3 regions of the Enterobacter sp. 4974935 genome follow, and region 3 is predicted to be linked to each of the others. Evidence: predicted binding sites of a transcription regulator. Region 3 holds the regulator's gene; each other region holds the start of a gene.
What was found. Region 3 encodes PhoB, which activates phosphate uptake and scavenging genes when phosphate is short. Its sites were predicted from a motif close to CTGTCATAAAACTGNCNNAT; they were not measured.
Positions count from the first base shown of each region.

Region 1: the regulator PhoB is predicted to act here: its motif matches at 3,508-3,527, upstream of glpT (glycerol-3-phosphate transporter).
Region 2: the regulator PhoB is predicted to act here: its motif matches at 1,396-1,415, upstream of kdgR (DNA-binding transcriptional regulator KdgR).

Region 1 is NZ_JBZWGT010000003.1:1,244,309-1,250,711, reverse strand. It holds gene nrdB (class Ia ribonucleoside-diphosphate reductase subunit beta) at 1-619, shown strand, start outside; gene yfaE (class I ribonucleotide reductase maintenance protein YfaE) at 619-873, shown strand; gene glpQ (glycerophosphodiester phosphodiesterase) at 979-2,037, opposite strand; gene glpT (glycerol-3-phosphate transporter) at 2,049-3,401, opposite strand; gene glpA (anaerobic glycerol-3-phosphate dehydrogenase subunit A) at 3,651-5,279, shown strand; gene glpB (glycerol-3-phosphate dehydrogenase subunit GlpB) at 5,269-6,403, shown strand, end outside.
Region 2 is NZ_JBZWGT010000003.1:1,642,213-1,648,615, forward strand. It holds gene AC4OVS_RS08990 (MFS transporter) at 1-1,328, opposite strand, end outside; gene kdgR (DNA-binding transcriptional regulator KdgR) at 1,507-2,298, shown strand; gene AC4OVS_RS09000 (YobH family protein) at 2,362-2,601, opposite strand; gene mgrB (PhoP/PhoQ regulatory lipoprotein MgrB) at 2,762-2,905, shown strand; gene AC4OVS_RS09010 (YebO family protein) at 2,980-3,267, shown strand; partial or broken gene AC4OVS_RS09015 (DUF2627 domain-containing protein) at 3,937-4,081, shown strand; gene cspE (transcription antiterminator/RNA stability regulator CspE) at 4,094-4,303, shown strand; gene ftsI (peptidoglycan glycosyltransferase FtsI) at 4,520-6,265, shown strand; gene rlmA (23S rRNA (guanine(745)-N(1))-methyltransferase) at 6,305-6,403, shown strand, end outside.
Region 3 is NZ_JBZWGT010000003.1:3,381,092-3,387,494, reverse strand. It holds gene sbcC (exonuclease subunit SbcC) at 1-1,678, opposite strand, end outside; gene sbcD (exonuclease subunit SbcD) at 1,675-2,880, opposite strand; gene phoB (phosphate response regulator transcription factor PhoB) at 3,068-3,757, shown strand; gene phoR (phosphate regulon sensor histidine kinase PhoR) at 3,779-5,074, shown strand; gene brnQ (branched-chain amino acid transporter carrier protein BrnQ) at 5,484-6,403, shown strand, end outside.

The sequences.
Region 1 (6,403 bases), 2.1 Mb from region 3:
GGGCGAAGGTACGCACAACGTGAACGGTAAAACCGTCACCGTAAACCTGCGGATCCTGAAAAAACAGCTCTATCTGTGCCTGATGAGCGTCAACGCCCTGGAAGCAATCCGCTTCTACGTGAGCTTCGCCTGCTCCTTCGCGTTTGCCGAGCGCAAACTGATGGAAGGCAACGCCAAAATTATCCGTCTGATTGCCCGTGACGAAGCCCTGCACCTGACCGGGACTCAGCATATGCTGAACCTGCTGCGCAGCGGTGCAGACGATCCGGAGATGGCGGAAATTGCGGAAGAGTGCAAACAGGAATGCTACGACCTGTTCGTGCTGGCGGCCCAGCAGGAGAAAGAGTGGGCAGACTACCTGTTCCGCGACGGCTCCATGATTGGCCTGAACAAAGACATTCTGTGCCAGTACGTTGAGTACATCACCAACATCCGCATGCAGGCCGTCGGTCTCGACCTGCCGTTCCAGACGCGCTCTAACCCAATCCCGTGGATCAACACCTGGCTGGTGTCCGATAACGTGCAGGTCGCGCCGCAGGAAGTGGAAGTGAGTTCTTACCTGGTCGGTCAGATTGATTCTGAAGTCAACACCGACGACCTGAGCGATTTCCAGCTCTGATGAGCCGCGTAACGCTGAGCCTTTCGGGTACAGAGGTGTTGTGCCAGGAAGAGCACCCTTCTCTGCTGGTGGCGCTTGAAGCACATCAGGTAGAAGTCGAGTACCAGTGTCGTGAAGGCTACTGCGGCTCCTGCCGCTGCCGTCTGGTCGCAGGCCAGGTAGACTGGCTGACCGAACCGCTAGCCTTTATCAGTGAAGGGGAAATTTTGCCCTGCTGCTGCCGGGCAAAAGGCGATATAGAGATCGAGATGTGATGTTGTCCTTATCCCCTCTCCCGGTGGGAGAGGGTTAGGGTGAGGGCATCAGGCCGCAGAGCCTGATTGTCGGGTGGCGGCTTCGCCTTACCCGACCTACAAAACCTACTTACGGTGAATGAATTCGACCGCTTTATCCGGGAAATCCGTAAACAATCCGTCCACATCCGCCTGGTTATACAGCACGTCGTAAAGCTGATCCACGTCCGTCGCATACTCCGGCAACTGGTCTGCACGCACGGTATACGGATGCACCTGCATCTTGCTCGCATGCGCCTCTTTCACCATCGCCGTCAGCTTCACGTGGCCCGGCGTTGAGCCTTCCGCCACCAGCATGTGGTAATCCGGCCCGATGCCGTCGGCGTACTGCGCAATCTGCTTCATCGCGCCCGGCTTAAACATCCAGTCGTAGCTGTAGTTCACCCACTTCCCGTCCGGCTGTTTTTCCTGAGTTTCATTCCAGTCGGTATAGGCAATCAGCTGCACCAGATTGAGATCCATTCCCATCTTCGGCTCCAGCTCAGTTTTGATGCGCTTCAGTTCCGCGGCATCGAAACATTGCAGGAAAACCTTATCCTGCTTGCTGGTGTAGCCGTACTTTTTCAGTACCTCCAGCGTCTTCGCGGCAATGTCTTTTCCTTCCTGATGGTGGAACCACGGCGCTTTGATTTCCGGGTAGATACCGATATTTTTGCCCGTCGAGTGGTTCAGCCCCTGAACAAACTCGATCTCCTCTTCGAAGGTGTGAATACGGAAGTCAGACTTGCCCATCGGGAAACGCCCCGGATAGACCTGCACCTTCTTACCGTTCTCAATCTCGAAGCCCTCGGTAAACTTCAGCGAGCGGATCTCCGCCAGCGTGAAGTCGATGGCGTAGTAGCGGCCATCTTTACGGGCGCGGTTCGGGAAACGCTCCGCCACGTCCGTCACGCGGTCAAGATAGTGGTCATGCAGAACGACCAGCTGGTCGTCCTTCGTCATCACCAGATCCTGCTCCAGATAATCCGCGCCCTGGGCATAGGCCATCGCTTTTGCCGGCAGCGTATGCTCCGGCAGATAACCGCTGGCGCCACGGTGGGCGATCACGATTTTATCCGCCGCCAGCGCGGAGCCTGTCATCAGGCCCGCCAGCAGCAGGCCTGTCGCTAACTGAGTTAATTTCATCGCAATGCTCCTTACTGACGACGCGCCAGCACCTCGGCATGGTGACGTTTTTCACCGATCATCACGACGATCAACAGCAGAACCGCCAGCACGCTGCCGCCAATCATCACCATAAAGCCACCGTCCCAGCCGAAGAAATCGACGGTGTAACCGACGATGGCACTTGCCGCCACTGAACCGCCGAGGTAGCCAAACAGACCGGTAAAGCCTGCCGCCGTGCCTGCCGCTTTCTTCGGCGCCAGCTCCAGCGCGTGCAGGCCGATCAGCATAACCGGACCATAAATCAGGAAGCCGATTACGATCATACAGGCCATATCCACACCCGGATTACCCGGCGGGTTAAGCCAGTAAACGACCGTCGCGATGGTCACCAGCGTCATAAAGAACACGCCCGTCGCCCCACGGTTGCCCTTAAACACTTTGTCCGACATCCAGCCGCAGATCAGCGTGCCGGGAATGCCCGCGTATTCATACAGGAAATAGGCCCAGGAGGATTTATCCAGCGCGAAGTGCTTCACCTCTTTCAGGTAAGTCGGGGACCAGTCGAGGATGCCGTAGCGCAGCAGGTAGACAAACACGTTCGCCACCGCGATGTACCACAGCAGCTTGTTTGGCAGCACATACTTCATGAAGATCTGTTTCGCGGTCAGCTCTTCTTCGTGCTTCTCGCTGTAATCATCCGGGTAGTCGTTTTTGTACTCTTCAATCGGCGGCAGGCCGCAGGACTGCGGCGTGTCGCGCATCAGGGCGAAGGCGATAATCGCCACCAGAATGGCGCCAAAGGCAGGCATATAGAGCGCCGCGTGCCAGTCGTTGAACCAGGCCATCCCCAGCAGGAACAGCAGCGGCGGAAGCCCGCCCCCGACGTTATGCGCGCAGTTCCAGACCGATACAATCCCACCGCGCTCTTTCTGTGACCACCAGTGCACCATGGTACGTCCGCATGGCGGCCACCCCATCCCCTGGAACCAGCCGCAGAGGAACAGCAGTACGAACATGACGGCAATGCTGGAGGTCGCCCATGGCACAAAGCCCATGAACAGCATCACCGCTGCCGCGAGGATCAGACCGGCGGGCAGGAACACGCGCGGATTCGAGCGATCCGACACCGACCCCATAATGAACTTCGAAAAACCGTACGCGATGGAGATCCCCGACAGCGCAAAGCCCAGATCGCCGCGGGAGAAGCCTTGTTCCACCAGGTACGGCATGGCGAGCGCAAAGTTTTTACGTACCAGATAGTACGCCGCATACCCGAAGAAGATCCCGAGGAAGATTTGCCAACGCAGACGGCGGTAGAGAGGATCAATCTCTGCCTCTGGCAGTCGCGCCCGGTGTGGCGCAGGTTTAAAGATACTGAGCATAACAGCCTCCGTGGCCTTTCAAAAATGACCGGGCATCTCGCGCCCGGCTACAGAGGCGGCGATGTTAAGAAATCACGGTGAATGTTACTGTGAATCAACGCACAGATTGTTACAGAAATATGACAGAATGCGCAAAAAAGCGCATGAAATCACGTTTCACTTTCGAATTTCGCGCGTTTATGTTCGAAATCAAACAAACCACACGATCAATGTGGCTAAATGCTAAAAAACGAACATAGAGGAAAGGCAATGACAATTCACGATCCACGCTTCAGCGATGTGATTATCATTGGCGGTGGCGCGACGGGTGCCGGCATCGCACGCGACTGCGCCCTGCGGGGATTGAGCGTCACGCTTCTGGAACGCCACGACATCGCCACCGGCGCAACGGGGCGTAACCACGGTCTGTTGCACAGCGGCGCCCGCTATGCGGTCACTGACGCTGAGTCCGCGCGCGAGTGTATTGCTGAAAACCAGATCCTCAGGCGCATCGCCCGCCACTGCGTTGAACCGACCAACGGCCTTTTTATCACCCTTCCCGAGGATGACCTCGGCTTTCAGCAAACCTTTATCACCGCCTGCACGGCGGCAGGCATTCAGGCCGAGGCGCTCGATCCTGCGCAGGCGTGCCGTCTGGAACCCTCGGTGAACCCGGCATTACTGGGCGCGGTAAAAGTGCCTGACGGAACCATTGATCCTTTCCGCCTGACCGCCGCCAATATGCTCGACGCGCGGGAACACGGCGCACAGATCCTGACCGGGCATCACGTCACCGGGCTTATTCGTGAAGGTAATACCGTGCGCGGGGTGCGCGTGTGTGATACGCAGTACAATGAACACCGCGAGCTGTATGCCACCGTCGTGGTCAACGCGGCAGGGATCTGGGGCCAGCGCATCGCGGAATACGCCGATTTATCCGTCCGCATGTTCCCGGCCAAAGGCTCGCTGCTGATCCTCGACCATCGCATCAATAACCATGTCATCAACCGCTGCCGTAAACCGTCTGACGCCGACATCCTCGTGCCGGGGGACACCATTTCGTTGATCGGCACGACCTCAATGCATGTGGACTACAGCGAAATTGATTACAACCGCGTTACCGCCGAAGAGGTGGATATTCTGCTGCGCGAAGGGGAAAAGCTGGCCCCGGTGATGGCGCAGACGCGTATTCTGCGTGCCTACGCGGGCGTGCGTCCCCTCATCGCCAGCGACAACGATCCGAGCGGGCGTAACGTCAGCCGCGGCATCGTGCTGCTCGATCACGCCGAACGCGACGGCATGGACGGGTTTATCACCATTACCGGCGGCAAGCTGATGACCTACCGGCTGATGGCGGAGTGGGCCACCGATGCCGTCTGCCGTAAGCTCGGCAACACCGCGCCGTGCGTGACGGCGGAACAGGCTCTGCCCGGCTCGCAGCAATCGACAGAAAAAACGCTGCACAAAATCATTTCACTTCCTGCCCCGCTTCGCGGTTCGGCGATTTACCGCCACGGCGACCGCACCCCGACCTGGCTTGGTGAAGGGCGACTCAGCCGCAGTCTGGTGTGCGAATGCGAAGCCGTGACCGCAGGCGAGGTGCAATATGCCGTGGAAAACCTGACGGTGAACAACCTGCTTGATTTACGCCGCCGCACGCGAGTCGGGATGGGCACCTGTCAGGGGGAACTGTGCGCCTGCCGTGCCGCCGGGCTGCTACAACGTTTTCATGCCACCTCCTCAACCCAGTCGCTCGCCCAGCTCAGCGATTTTTTAAATGAGCGCTGGAAAGGCATTCAGCCCGTCGCCTGGGGCGATGCCCTGCGCGAAAGTGAGTTTACCCGCTGGGTCTATCAGGGACTTTGCGGTCTGGAGAAGGAGCACAACCATGAAATTTGATACCGTGATTGTGGGTGGAGGGCTGGCGGGCCTGCTGTGCGGTCTCAAACTGACGCAGCGGGGTCTGCGCTGCGCCATTGTCACTCGCGGTCAAAGTGCCCTGCACTTCTCCTCCGGCTCGCTGGATTTACTGGGCGCGCTATCGTTCGCCGATCTGCCGCCTGAACATCCCTACCGCCTGACGGGCGCAGAGAATATGGCCCGCTTTGCCTGCGAAACCGAACACCTGCTGACCGCCTGCGGCGCACGCATGCAGGGTGACGCCGAGCAAAATCATCAGCGCGTCACGCCGCTCGGCACTCTGCGCGCCGCCTGGCTTAGCCCGGAAGAGGTGCCTGTCGCCCCCATCGCTGCCGGGCGCGTGCGCGTGGTAGGGATCAGCGGTTTCCTCGATTTCCAGCCGCATCTTGCCGCCGCGTCTCTCAGACAGCAAGGGATTCAGGTGGATACGGCGGAGATTGATCTCCCCGAGCACGACGTGCTGCGCGAAAACCCCAGCGAGTTTCGTGCGGTGAACATTGCCCGCCTGCTTGATAATGAACGCTACTGGCCGCAGCTGTACGCAGCGCTTCAACCGCTCGGCGAGACCTGCGACGCCCTGTTTATGCCCGCCTGTTTTGGCTTAACGGACAACCGGCTCTGGCGCTGGCTCTCGGCGCGCCTGCCCTGTACGCTCGGTTTACTGCCGACGCTCCCCCCTTCCGTGCCCGGCATTCGTCTGCATACCCAGCTTCAACGTCAGTTTGTCGCCCAGGGTGGCGTCTGGTTGGCAGGCGACGAGGTGAAAAAAATCACCCTGGCAGAGGGCGCGGTAAGCGAAATCTGGACCCGCAACCACGGCGACATCCCGCTTCGTGCACGCTATACGGTGCTGGCAAGCGGCAGCTTCTTCAGTAACGGTCTGCTGAGCAGCCGGGATGGCGTGCGTGAGGCAATTCTCGGGCTGGATGTCCGGCAAAGCGCTTCCCGCGCGGACTGGTATCAAAGCGATTTCTTCACCCCGCAGCCCTGGCAGCAGTTCGGCGTGATCGTCGATACCCAGCTGCGCCCGCAGCTGGGCGGGGAACCGGTTGAAAATCTTTACGCCATCGGCTCGGTTCTGGGCGGGTACGATCCCGTGGCAC
Region 2 (6,403 bases), 1.7 Mb from region 3:
GCCGCGAGGGTCGCCAGTGTCCCTGCGGTAATCAGCGCAACGTGTGTCGCATTTTGCCCGGCAAGGTTAAACATCAACGCCACCATTGCGGCCCCGGTGCTTTGCCCTAATAGTCTTGCCGTACCCAGCATCCCGCTGGCGCCACCGCTGCGATGACGTGGGGCAGAGGTGATAATTGTGTGGTTGTTAGGTGACTGGAACAGACCAAAACCTGCCCCGCACAGGATCATGCGCCAGATAATATCCAGATCCCCCGGCGAGGAGGGCAGGAGCGACAGCGCAAACAGTCCTGCTGCCATGACGATCAGCCCGATAGCCCCCAGCAGTCCGGCATGAACGCGCTCAATAAGGTACCCGGCCAGCGGGGCCATCACCATGGTTGCCAAAGGCCAGGGCGTGAGCAGCAAGCCTGTTTCCACTTCCGAACGGCCAAGCACGCTCTGCAAAAAGAATGGCAGCGCAACCAGCGCCAGCATCTGGGCGCAGAACGAGCAAATGGAGGTACAAATTGATAGCGAAAACAGCGGAATACGCAGCAAATCGACCGGCAGTAACGGCACGGGCAGCGCCAGCTGGCGTCGTACAAAGAAAAAGCCGATGATAAGCAGGGCAACGATTTCTGCGGCAATGAGCGACAAAGACTGTCCCTGCGCAAATCCGCTCAGCGCAGTAATCAGCAGGCCAAAGGTCAGCGCGTTCATCACAGCGCTGGGCAGGTCAAAACGTGGCATGGTGTTTTTCGGACCATTTTCCGGAAGATAGCGCAGGGCGAAGAAGATCGCCACAATGCCCAGCGGCACGTTAATGGCAAACAGCCACTGCCACGAGGCAACGGACAGAATGGCGGCGGCAATCGTCGGCCCGGCGGCGGACGACACGGCCACAATAAAGGAGTTAATGCCCATGCCGCGCCCCAGATGGCGATGAGGATAGATAAGCCGTATCAGGGCCGTGTTCACGCTCATTAGCGCCGCACCGCCAAAACCCTGTGCGATACGCGCAAGCGTAAGGGTGTGCAGTGAATCGGAAAGGGCACAGAAGAGCGAGGTGAGAGTAAAGACCACCAGCCCGCACTGATAAACCCGGCGATAACCAAACATATCGCCCAGGAAAGAGAGTGACAAAAGGGAAATCACAATCGCTATCTGGTACGCGTTCACAATCCAGATGGAGCTTGCCGGAGAAGCATTAAGGTCTTTGGCAATGGTAGGAAGAGCCACATTGGCAATCGCACCGTCAAGGACAGCCATCGAAATGCCGATGACAATAGTGGCTATTGCCCCGTACCGCTGTGGTAAGGGCAGGCCATCAGAAACGTTTTTTTGCATGGGAAAAGAATGACTCAGTGTGAAATTATTTTCAGAGTAACTATTTTAGCATCGTTATTTCGGTTTTATGTCGCAGATTTGTAACGAAGTAAACCCAGATAGATTGCAGCGCGCATCACACGAATTTATAATAAAAACCGGTTCTGATTTTTATAAAACACTCTCCATGAGGTGATAAATGGCAATCGCAGATTTGGATAAGCAGCCAGATTCTGTTTCTTCCGTGCTGAAGGTGTTTGGCATCTTGCAGGCGCTCGGAGAAGAGCGTGAAATTGGTATTACAGAGTTGTCGCAGCGTGTGATGATGTCGAAAAGCACCGTTTATCGCTTTTTGCAGACGATGAAATCATTGGGTTATGTCGCGCAGGAAGGAGAATCAGAAAAATATTCTCTGACCCTGAAACTGTTTGAATTGGGCGCCCGCGCCTTGCAGAACGTGGATCTGATCCGCAGCGCTGACATTCAGATGCGTGAACTTTCGCGGTTGACGAAAGAGACCATTCACCTCGGCGCACTGGATGAAGACAGCATCGTTTACATCCACAAAATTGACTCCATGTACAACCTGCGCATGTATTCACGCATCGGTCGTCGTAACCCGCTGTACAGTACCGCAATTGGTAAAGTCCTGCTGGCCTGGCGCGATCGTGAAGAGGTTAAGCAAATCCTTGACGGTGTGGAATACAAACGCAGCACCGATCGCACGATTACCAGTACGGATGAACTACTGAGCGTGCTGGATAAAGTGCGTGAGCAGGGTTATGGGGAAGATAACGAAGAGCAGGAAGAAGGGTTGCGCTGCATCGGTGTGCCGGTGTTTGACCGCTTCGGCGTTGTCATTGCGGGACTGAGCATCTCTTTCCCAACGCTGCGTTTCTCCGAAGAGCGTCTTCATGAGTATGTGGCAATTCTGCATACCGCAGCGCGCAAAATTTCAGAGCAGATGGGCTATAACGAATACCCGTTCTGATCAATGCCTCCAATAAAAACGCCGCACTCTTGCGGCGTTTTTGTAAGCGAAATTTAGCTCTGATTAGCCGTTATCCACCACAACAGATGATTTACGCAGCACAGGACAGTTGGTTAACCCGATGATCCCGCTGTCGGAATGGATGTACTGAGCCGTGCTTACCCCCTGGGCGGTGAGATATTTACACTGAATACCCAAACCCGCGGCATTCTCTTTGCTTCCCATTAATACGCCATACCCACTTAACAGCAGGCCGATCCACACAAGTGCCAGTACAATTATCGTACGAACGAGTAAACGCATCGATGCCTCTTTTTTCTTTGTTGTCATGGAGTAAGCGTAACGGGTTTACGCAGTGAAACAAGTGCACGATTCCGAAAAGCGTCTGTTGAAGGTACAGTTAGCCCCTGTTTAAGATAGCCGTGATAACCTGGCTACATCAGGTCATAAGACGGAGTGTGGAGTGAAAAAAATACGCTGGGTAATTCTGATTATAGTGCTGATAGCATGCGTGGTGCTGTGGACGCAGACTATCAATGTGATGTGCGATCAGGATGTACAGTTCTTTAGCGGCATTTGTTCAATCAATAAATTTATCCCCTGGTAGTGGCTATTTTTGCACTGAGCGATGTCCTTACGTGGCTGCAGTGGTAAAATGACTGTTTTTACTGAGGTGGTGAAATGGGTGAGTTAATGAATTCGGGGCTGCTGAGCATTGCATCCCTGGTAATGTCTTTAGTGGTGCTGGTTGTTGGACTGGTGCTGTGGTTCTTCGTTAATCGCGCCAGCTCCCGCACAAACGAGCAGATTGAGCTGCTGGAAGCATTGCTCGATCAGCAGAAACGGCAGACTGCGTTGCTGCGTCGTCTGTGCGAAGCCAACGAGCCGGAGGAGAAAGCGGTGCCGAAGGAAGCTGATGCTCAAAAACAAGACGAGGAAGAGTTCATTCGCCTGGTGGCCGAACGATAGTCTGCCCGGAACGGGGAGGTGGCCTGACGTACGGCGTAAATCTCCTCCCTTATCAAATGTAACCCATAACATCCCAACATATAATTAAGCAGCAGTTAACTACTGTTTCAGTATACTGAAAACTGGCGAATATTTATCCTTATACAAGTCATACCGTTTCGTTGAATAAATTGTGAGCTTTAACTTTCCTGAAGTGTTTTATTTTTATCGAAACGTTTTGCTTGCCTTGTTTTGAGGCAGAGTCATAAAAATTTCATTATTTTGGTGCAGAATAACGCTTATTAAATGGTGGATTTTAATACAGTTAGCAAAATGTATTTAACATCGTTTATTCACTGTCACACTCTGGTGCATTGCGATGTTTTCAGCATAACTTTTCACAAAATGTTCTAACTCAGTCATTCCTTTAAAGAAATTCAGGGATTGGGATGGACGCTTTGAAATGATTGAGCTATGTTTAAAAAGTCTTTGATTACAGGGCGCGTCAGCGCACTCTGTGGGCGGTGAGGTCAGGTGGCGCTTCATTTGACAATTCGCATAACTGTGCAGATTGTTATGGAGTAACCCCTGAATTTGTGCGGCGGATCGAGACACGTTTAAAAATGGCTTGCCATATTAAACGTTGTGTGTGATAACACGTTTTGGGTCAAACGAGGTACAGTTCTGTTTATGTGTGGCATTTTCAGTAAAGAAGTCCTGAGTAAACACGTTGTCGTTGAATACCGCTTCTCTGCCGAACCTTATATTAGTGCCTCAAGCAGTAATGTCTCAGTTTTATCTATGTTAAAGCCTGCGGGCTAAGAAAACACTCTAAGGAATTTTGCAAATGGCAAAGATTAAAGGTCAAGTTAAGTGGTTCAACGAGTCTAAAGGTTTTGGTTTCATTACTCCTGCTGACGGCAGCAAAGACGTGTTCGTACACTTCTCTGCAATCCAGGGTAACGGCTTCAAAACTCTGGCTGAAGGCCAGAACGTTGAGTTCGAAATTCAGGACGGCCAGAAAGGCCCAGCTGCGGTTAACGTAACTGCTATCTGATCGAATCACTGCTGACTGAAGCGCTTGGCGCTTCGATCTCAGACATAAGCCTCGCCGATGCGGGGCTTTTTTATTCACTTATTTTTCAAAATGTTACGTATTCCTCCTCTGTTATTATCTTGTTGCAAACCCGCGAGATTATTAGCATTGTTTTCCCGCCTTATTATCCCTTTTTCCCGTTAAATCAGGGCGTTGATTAACAGCCCTGGGGTTAAAGTGAAAAAAAAGACAATAACGGCCAACGGAAACTTTACACCGGCACGTTTTGCACTTCTGTGTCTCGCCATCTTTTGTAGCCTTGCTTTTCTGTTAGGCCGCGTGGCATGGCTACAAATTATCAAACCGGATAATCTGGTGAAGCAGGAGGATATGCGTTCCCTGCGCGAAGTGGCGATAGACGCCCCACGTGGGATGATTGTTGACCGTGAAGGGCGTCCCCTTGCGGTAAGCGTACCTGTCCAAGCCGTCTGGGCCGATCCCAAAACTGTGCTTGATAAAGGGGGGATCGGCTTTGATTCGCGCTGGCAGGCCCTGGCAAATGCTTTACACCTTTCTCTGAGCACGCTCGCATCGCGAATAAACAGCAATCCGCACGGGCGATTCATTTATCTAGCTCGTCAGGTTGATCCCTCCCAGGCAAAGTGGATTGATAAGCTGCGTCTTCCCGGTATCAACCTACGCGATGAGTCCCGTCGCTTTTATCCTGCCGGACACGTGGCGGCAAACCTGATTGGCTTCACTAATATTGATGGTCAGGGTATTGAGGGCGTCGAGAAAAGCTTTAACACGCAGCTCACCGGGAAGGCAGGCGTGCGGCTGGTCAGGAAAGATCGATACGGGCATGTGGTTGAGAACCTCACGGAGGTGGCGCCCGTACCGGCACATAATATCCAGCTTAGTATCGATGAACGCCTGCAAACTATCACCGAAGACGCGCTGGATAATGCCGTGGCGTGGAATAAAGCCGAGTCAGGCGCGTCGGTGCTGATTAATATCCAGACGGGCGAAATTCTGGCGATGGCGAGCTTCCCTGACTTCAACCCCAACAATCGGGAAGGGGCAACGCTGGATGACTTTCGTAATCGCGCGATCAGCGACACCTTTGAACCGGGTTCGACCGTTAAGCCTCTGGTGCTGATGACGGCGCTACAGCAGGGGCTGGTGCAGCCTGACAGCGTGATAGACACGCATCCCTACACCATTGATGGTCATCGTATTCGCGATGTGGGCTACTACCCCGAGCTGACCATGACCGGGATCCTGCAAAAATCCAGCGACACGGGCGTATCCCGTCTTTCTCTCGCGATGCCCGTGCAACGGTTACTTGATACCTATAAAAACTTTGGTTTTGGCGAGAGTACCGGGCTTGGCTTAACGGGAGAAAGCTCAGGTTTACTGCCGCAGCGAAAATTCTGGAGTCAGTTAGACAGGGCGACCTTTGCCTTTGGGTATGGCCTGATGGTTACCCCCCTTCAACTGGCGCATGTGTATGCCACCATCGGTAGCTATGGCATTGAACGGCCTCTGTCCATCACCCGTATCGATCCCCCCGTGATTGGCAAACGGGTGATGCCCGGGGAGATTGTTCACGAGGTGGAACACATGATGGAGAGCGTCGCGTTACCCGGCGGTGGCGGGATCAAAGCGGCGGTGCGTAACTATCGTGTGGCGATTAAAACCGGGACGGCCAAAAAAATCGATGAACACGGTAACTATGTGGATAAATACGTCGCCTACACAGCAGGCGTTGCGCCCGCCAGCGATCCCCGTTTTGCACTGGTGGTGGTGATCAACGATCCGAAAAACGGAGCCTACTACGGCGGGGCCGTTTCCGCGCCCGTGTTCAGCGAAATTATGGGTAACGTCTTGCGCCTGGAAAACGTGAAGCCAGACGGGCTGCCAGCAGATTCTGACCATCTGATCGTGATGCGTCACCCAGCCGTTTATAACCCTGGCGAATAGCGGTACACTTCGCCTTTTGGTTTTCGCCCTGGAGCTGTCATGTCTTTCAGTTGTCCCCTTTGCCACGCGCCGCTGACGCGCGCGGAGAAAACGTTTATCTGTCCACTGGGACATCAGTTTGACCGGGCTAAAGAGGGC
Region 3 (6,403 bases):
TCTGTTGGGTGAGCGCATTCACCTGCCCGAGCACCAGCAATCCTTCCTCTTTTAGCGCGGCAACCTCTTTCTCCAGCGCGTCGCGGCGGCGCTGATTGTCGGTCAGTTCAAGCGCCTGATACTGCACAACTGCCGGGTGTTCGCTTGAACCGCAGAGCGGGCAAGGTTTACCCGCTTCGAGCAGTGCACGATAGTTCTCAAGATCCTTGATTGTTGCCTCACGCTCACAGAGCGCTTTCAGGTCGGCATAGTGCTGATTTTTCTCTTTGAACTGCTGACGCCGCAGGATCAGCGTTTCATTGAGCTTAGCCTGCTCAGCCTGCGCTTTTTGCACGCTTTCCGCATTATGGCGCAGCCGTTTTTGCAGCGGCTGATAGCGAGCGTGAAGCGCAGTCAGGCGCTGGCGGAGCGCCCGCGATTGTGCCTGTTGCTCCATTGCCGTCGCGAGATCCTCAGCCGTCAGCGTCAGCGTACTCTCCGGCATCTCAGCCAGTTTCTGACGAAGCTCAGCCATACGCGCTGACTGGGCCACAAGCTGATTTTTATCGCGACTCAGTTGCGTAAAATGCGCCCGCCAGCCGGCAATTTCCTGCCCCCACTGACGGAAACGATCGTGTTCGGTTAGCCACTGCGTCAGTACCGTGTGTTCTGTCCGCAACTGTTCACGGTTGTGCAGCGCACCGTTGCGAATACGCGAGCGCTGCGCCGCTCTGTCGAGTAAGCGAGTATTTACTTCAACAATTCGCGCTGTTGTCTGCGCCAGGCGGGTGGTCTGCTCCTGCTGATACTCCCACAGCGGACGTAGCTGGGCGGCGGGCTGTGCCAGCTGGAGCTTCGCCAGTTGCGGCGCGGCGTCCGTCAGAGCCTGTTGCGCCTGCTGCTGCGAAGCGGCTACGCGCTGCTGCTCACGTATCAGCTCGTCGTTACGCGTAAGCCACTGAAAATCTTTCTGTTGGCTCTGCTGCTGTGCCAGCAGGATTTTTTCTTCGTCAGTAAGTGCCTGCAAACTTTGCTGCAAGTGCTGCTGCTGTTCCTCGCTCAGCAGCACAACGCCTGCGGCCTGCGCTTCGCACATCTCCAGCGCGTTGCGTGCCGCTTTGTGTTTTTCAAAAACCATGGCGGAAATCTGGCCGTAAATTTCCGTGCCGGTCAGTTCCTCCAGCAGCTCTGCCCGATCGCTCGGTTTAGCATTCAGGAAGGCGGCAAACTGCCCCTGAGAGAGCAACATCGAGCGGGTAAAGCGACCATAGTCCAGCCCGGTGAGTGCGGCGGTTTGTTCCAGCTTATCCGTGACTTTATCGGCCAGAATTTTGCCGTCTTCGCAGCGGGCCAGCTCAACGCGCGGTGCCTGTAAGTTCCCGTCTGGCTGGTTGCGGGCGCGGTTCTGGCTCCAGAAAGCGCGATAAGCAACGCCTTTGACCTCAAATTCCACTTCAGCCAGGCATTCGGCGGTATCGCGCGTCATCAGGTCGTTTTGTGCCTGAGAGACCTTATTAAGACGCGGTGTTTCGTGGTAAAGCGCCAGGCAGATGGCATCCAGCAGCGTGGTTTTACCCGCGCCGGTTGCGCCGGTGATGGCAAACAGCCCATTGCTGGCGAAAGGCTCCGCGGTGAAATCGATTTTCCACTCACCCTTTAGCGAATTCAGATTTTTCAGACGCAGGCTCAGAATTTTCATGCGTTTTCGTCCTCGTCATTGAGGGAATGCAAGGTATGGGCAAACAGCTCGTTAAGCCTGGTGCGCCTGGCCTCGTCCACTTCTTCATGCGCAAGCCGCCGCGCGAACACCTCTTCAACCCGAAGTTCGCTAAGCGTTTCACGCTGGGCGTTCAGCAGAATTTTCTCGCGCTGCTCGCGGCTGCGACGTACCAGCAGCACCTCCACGGGAAGGTCTTCCGTCAGCGTCTGAATTTTACGCTGCATATCGTACAGGTAGTCATCGGTGGTGATTTCGATATCGAGCCAGACGGGGGGATTAAGCACTGCGCCGCGCCACTGCTCAAGCTGAGCGGTAATGGCGGCCAGATCGCCTTTCAGCACTGCCAGCGGCTGGGTGACCGGCACCTCAAGCGTCTCAACGGCGCTAAGTTTGCCTTCGGTGAAGCTCACCAGATGCACGGATTTGGCTTTGCCCGTTTCGTCAAAACTGAGGGAAATGGGCGAGCCGCAGTAGCGAATATGCTCGCAGCCGCCGACGATCTGGGCCCGGTGAATATGCCCGAGGGCAATGTAGTCGGCGGGAGGAAAGTTTTGCGCTGGAAACGCGTCCAGCGTACCGATATAAATCTCGCGCACCGCATCACTCTTACTGGCCCCGACGGTGGTGAGGTGCCCGGTGGCAACGATCGGAATGGCCTGTTCGCCGCGCAGGGCGCAGGCTTCCGTATGCTGCTGGTGATAATAGCGGGTGATGGCCTGCAACAGATGCTGCTGTTTTTCGCTCCCGGACAGGCCTGCCTGGCTTTGCACGATATCGCGCGGGCGTAAAAACGGAATTGGGCATAGCACCGCGCCCGGCGTGCCATCACGTTTTTTCAGGATCTGCGGCGCGTGTCCGGCGCTGGCCACCACGGTGGTATTGAGGAACGCCAGAATATCGCGGGATTCATTCAGCGTCGCCACCGAGTCATGGTTTCCGGCGACAATCACCAGGTGACAACCGGTTTGCTGGAGGTTGACCACAAAACGGTTGTACAGCTCACGCGCATAGCTCGGCGGCGATCCGGTATCAAAAATGTCGCCCGCCACAATAATTGCGTCCACCTCGTGAGCCTGAGCCGTCTCCAGCAGCCAGTTCAGGAACGCTTCATGTTCCGCGGCGCGGCTTTTGCTGTAAAAATTTTGACCCAGGTGCCAGTCTGAGGTGTGAAGTATGCGCATAAGAGATCCGTGGCAATAATAAGAAAGCAGGATTATAAACGTTCGGGGAACGGAAAATAACCGCTGTAATAAAACAACAGTTTGCTATTTATCGTGGTAATGTTTTTCATAAATCTGTCATAAATCTGACGCATAATGACGCCGCATTACAGACTTGTAACTTAAATACGATAAGACAGGGCAAAGTATGGCGAGACGTATTCTGGTCGTAGAAGATGAAGCTCCGATCCGTGAAATGGTGTGCTTCGTGCTTGAACAAAATGGCTTCCAGCCGGTTGAAGCGGAAGATTATGACAGCGCGGTGAACCAGCTGAATGAACCCTGGCCCGATCTGATCCTGCTGGACTGGATGCTGCCTGGCGGTTCCGGATTGCAGTTTATCAAGCATATCAAACGCGAGGCGATGACCCGCGATATCCCGGTGGTGATGCTGACGGCGCGCGGTGAGGAAGAGGATCGCGTGCGCGGTCTGGAAACCGGCGCGGACGATTACATCACCAAACCGTTCTCTCCAAAAGAGCTGGTGGCGCGTATCAAAGCCGTGATGCGCCGTATTTCACCGATGGCGGTGGAAGAGGTGATTGAGATGCAGGGCCTGAGCCTGGATCCTACCTCACACCGGGTCATGACCGGTGAAAATCCCCTCGATATGGGCCCCACCGAATTTAAACTCCTGCACTTCTTTATGACACACCCGGAGCGCGTTTACAGCCGCGAACAGTTGCTGAATAACGTCTGGGGAACTAACGTCTATGTCGAAGACCGAACGGTTGACGTCCATATTCGCCGCCTGCGTAAAGCACTGGAACTGAGCGGCCACGATCGCATGGTACAGACGGTCCGCGGCACGGGTTATCGCTTCTCGACCCGTTTCTGAACAATGACAGGAGTGTGACGCGTGCTGGAACGTCTGTCATGGAAAAGGCTCGTCTTTGAACTGATCTTATGCTGTATTCCGGCCCTCATTCTGGGGGCTATTTTTGGCTATCTGCCGTGGTTTTTACTGGTGGCCGTGACGGGGTTGCTCGTCTGGCATTTCTGGAATTTACTGCGTCTTTCCTGGTGGCTGTGGGTCGACAGAAGTATGACACCCCCGCCGGGAAGCGGGAGCTGGGAACCGCTACTCTACGGCCTGCACCAGATGCAGATGCGTAATAAAAAGCGCCGTCGTGAGCTGGGAAGCCTGATAAAACGCTTTCGCAGCGGCGCGGAGTCGCTGCCGGACGCAGTGATCCTGACGACGGAAGAAGGGACCATCTTCTGGTGCAATGGCCTCGCACAGCAGCTGTTGGGCCTGCGCTGGCCGGATGATAACGGTCAGAACATCCTCAACCTTCTGCGCTATCCCGAGTTCACGCTGTATCTGAAAACGCGTGATTTTAGTCGTCCGCACAATCTGAAGCTCAATAACGGTCGCCATCTTGAAATTCGCGTGATGCCCTACAGCGATCGGCAGTGGCTGATGGTGGCGCGGGATGTCACCCAGATGCATCAGCTTGAGGGCGCGAGACGTAACTTCTTTGCCAACGTCAGCCACGAGCTGCGTACGCCGTTGACGGTGCTTCAGGGCTATCTGGAGATGATGCAGGAGCAAACGCTTGAGGGGGCGCCGCGTGAGAAAGCGCTGCATACCATGCGGGAACAGACGTTCCGCATGGAAGGGCTGGTCAAACAGCTACTAACGCTTTCAAAAATTGAGGCTGCCCCGTCGCTGGCGCTAAACGACATCATTGATGTGCCGATGATGCTGCGAGTGGTGGAGCGCGAAGCCCAAACGCTGAGCCATAATCAACACACCCTGAGTTTTGATGTTGATAACACGCTGAAAGTGCTCGGCAGTGAAGATGAGCTGCGAAGCGCTATCTCAAACCTGGTCTATAACGCCGTGAATCATACCCCGACAGGGACGCATATCGCGGTGCGGTGGCAGCATACTCCGGCAGGGGCTGAGTTTAGCGTCGAGGACAACGGGCCGGGGATTGGGCCTGAACACCTCCCGCGTCTCACCGAACGGTTCTACCGGGTGGATAAGGCGCGCTCGCGGCAGACCGGCGGGAGCGGACTGGGGCTGGCAATTGTGAAGCATGCCGTCAGCCACCACGAAAGCCGGCTCAATATCGAAAGCACCCTGGGTAAGGGCACGCGCTTTAGCTTCGTGATTCCGGAACGATTAATTGCCAAAAAAAGTGCCTGACAGCGTGTGTGTCAGGCTACCTTTCCACGGGCCAGCGATTGCTGGCCCGTTTGCTTTGCAGTCAAGCGAAACGCGAGTGAATATTATACGGCTGGTGCTTTTTTGTTCGCATGATTAGCCATGAGTTTTTCTTATACATGGCATATTATTTTGGTCTGAATTTTCATGCTGGCATATTGTTCTGGTTTTACGATCCCTTCTTGCCTTTAAACGTTATAAGCGTTTAAATTGCCCCCCATATACTGTCAGACCGACTGTATTTGCGTGGTAAATCGAAAAACTATTCTTCGCCACGCCTGGACGGGAGCATATCCCGCTGAAATTGAGCAAATTTTCCGCTGTATCGTCCCGTCAGGGATGGCGAAAATCTCAACGTATTCAACACCACATCCACAGGCAGTAAGGTTTTATGACCCATCACTTGAAATCGCGTGACATTATCGCGCTGGGCTTTATGACATTTGCGCTGTTCGTTGGCGCAGGTAACATCATTTTTCCTCCAATGGTTGGCTTACAGGCGGGTGAACACGTCTGGACGGCTGCGTTTGGCTTCCTGCTTACTGCCGTGGGCCTGCCGGTACTGACCGTTATCGCGCTGGCGAAAGTCGGTGGCGGTGTGGACAGCCTCAGCACCCCGATTGGCAAAGTGGCTGGCGTTCTGCTGGCAACCGTCTGCTATCTGGCCGTTGGCCCGCTGTTCGCAACCCCGCGTACGGCGACCGTCTCCTTTGAAGTGGGTATTGCCCCGCTGACCGGTGACGGCGCGATGCCGCTGTTTATTTACAGCCTCATTTACTTCGCCATCGTGATTCTGGTTTCTCTCTATCCGGGCAAACTGCTGGATACTGTGGGTAACTTCCTGGCACCGCTGAAAATTGTGGCGCTGATTGTGCTGGCGGTTGCGGCCATCGTCTGGCCTGCGGGGCCCATCAGCTCCGCGATGGACGCCTACCAGAACGCGGCGTTCTCAAACGGTTTCGTGAACGGCTATCTGACGATGGATACGCTTGGCGCGATGGTGTTTGGTATCGTTATCGTTAACGCCGCGCGTTCCCGCGGGGTGACCGAAGCGCGTCTGCTGACTCGCTACACCATCTGGGCTGGCCTGATGGCCGGTGTCGGCCTGACGCTGCTGTATCTGGCGCTGTTCCGCCTGGGTTCAGATAGCGCAACGCTGGTCGATCAGAGCGCAAACGGCGCGGCGATCCTGCATGCTTACGTGCAGCACACCTTTGGTGGTGCAGGCAGCATGCTGCTGGCGGCGCTGATTTTCCTGGCCTGTCTGGTGACGGCGGTGGGTCTGACCTGCGCCTGCGCGGAGTTCTTCGC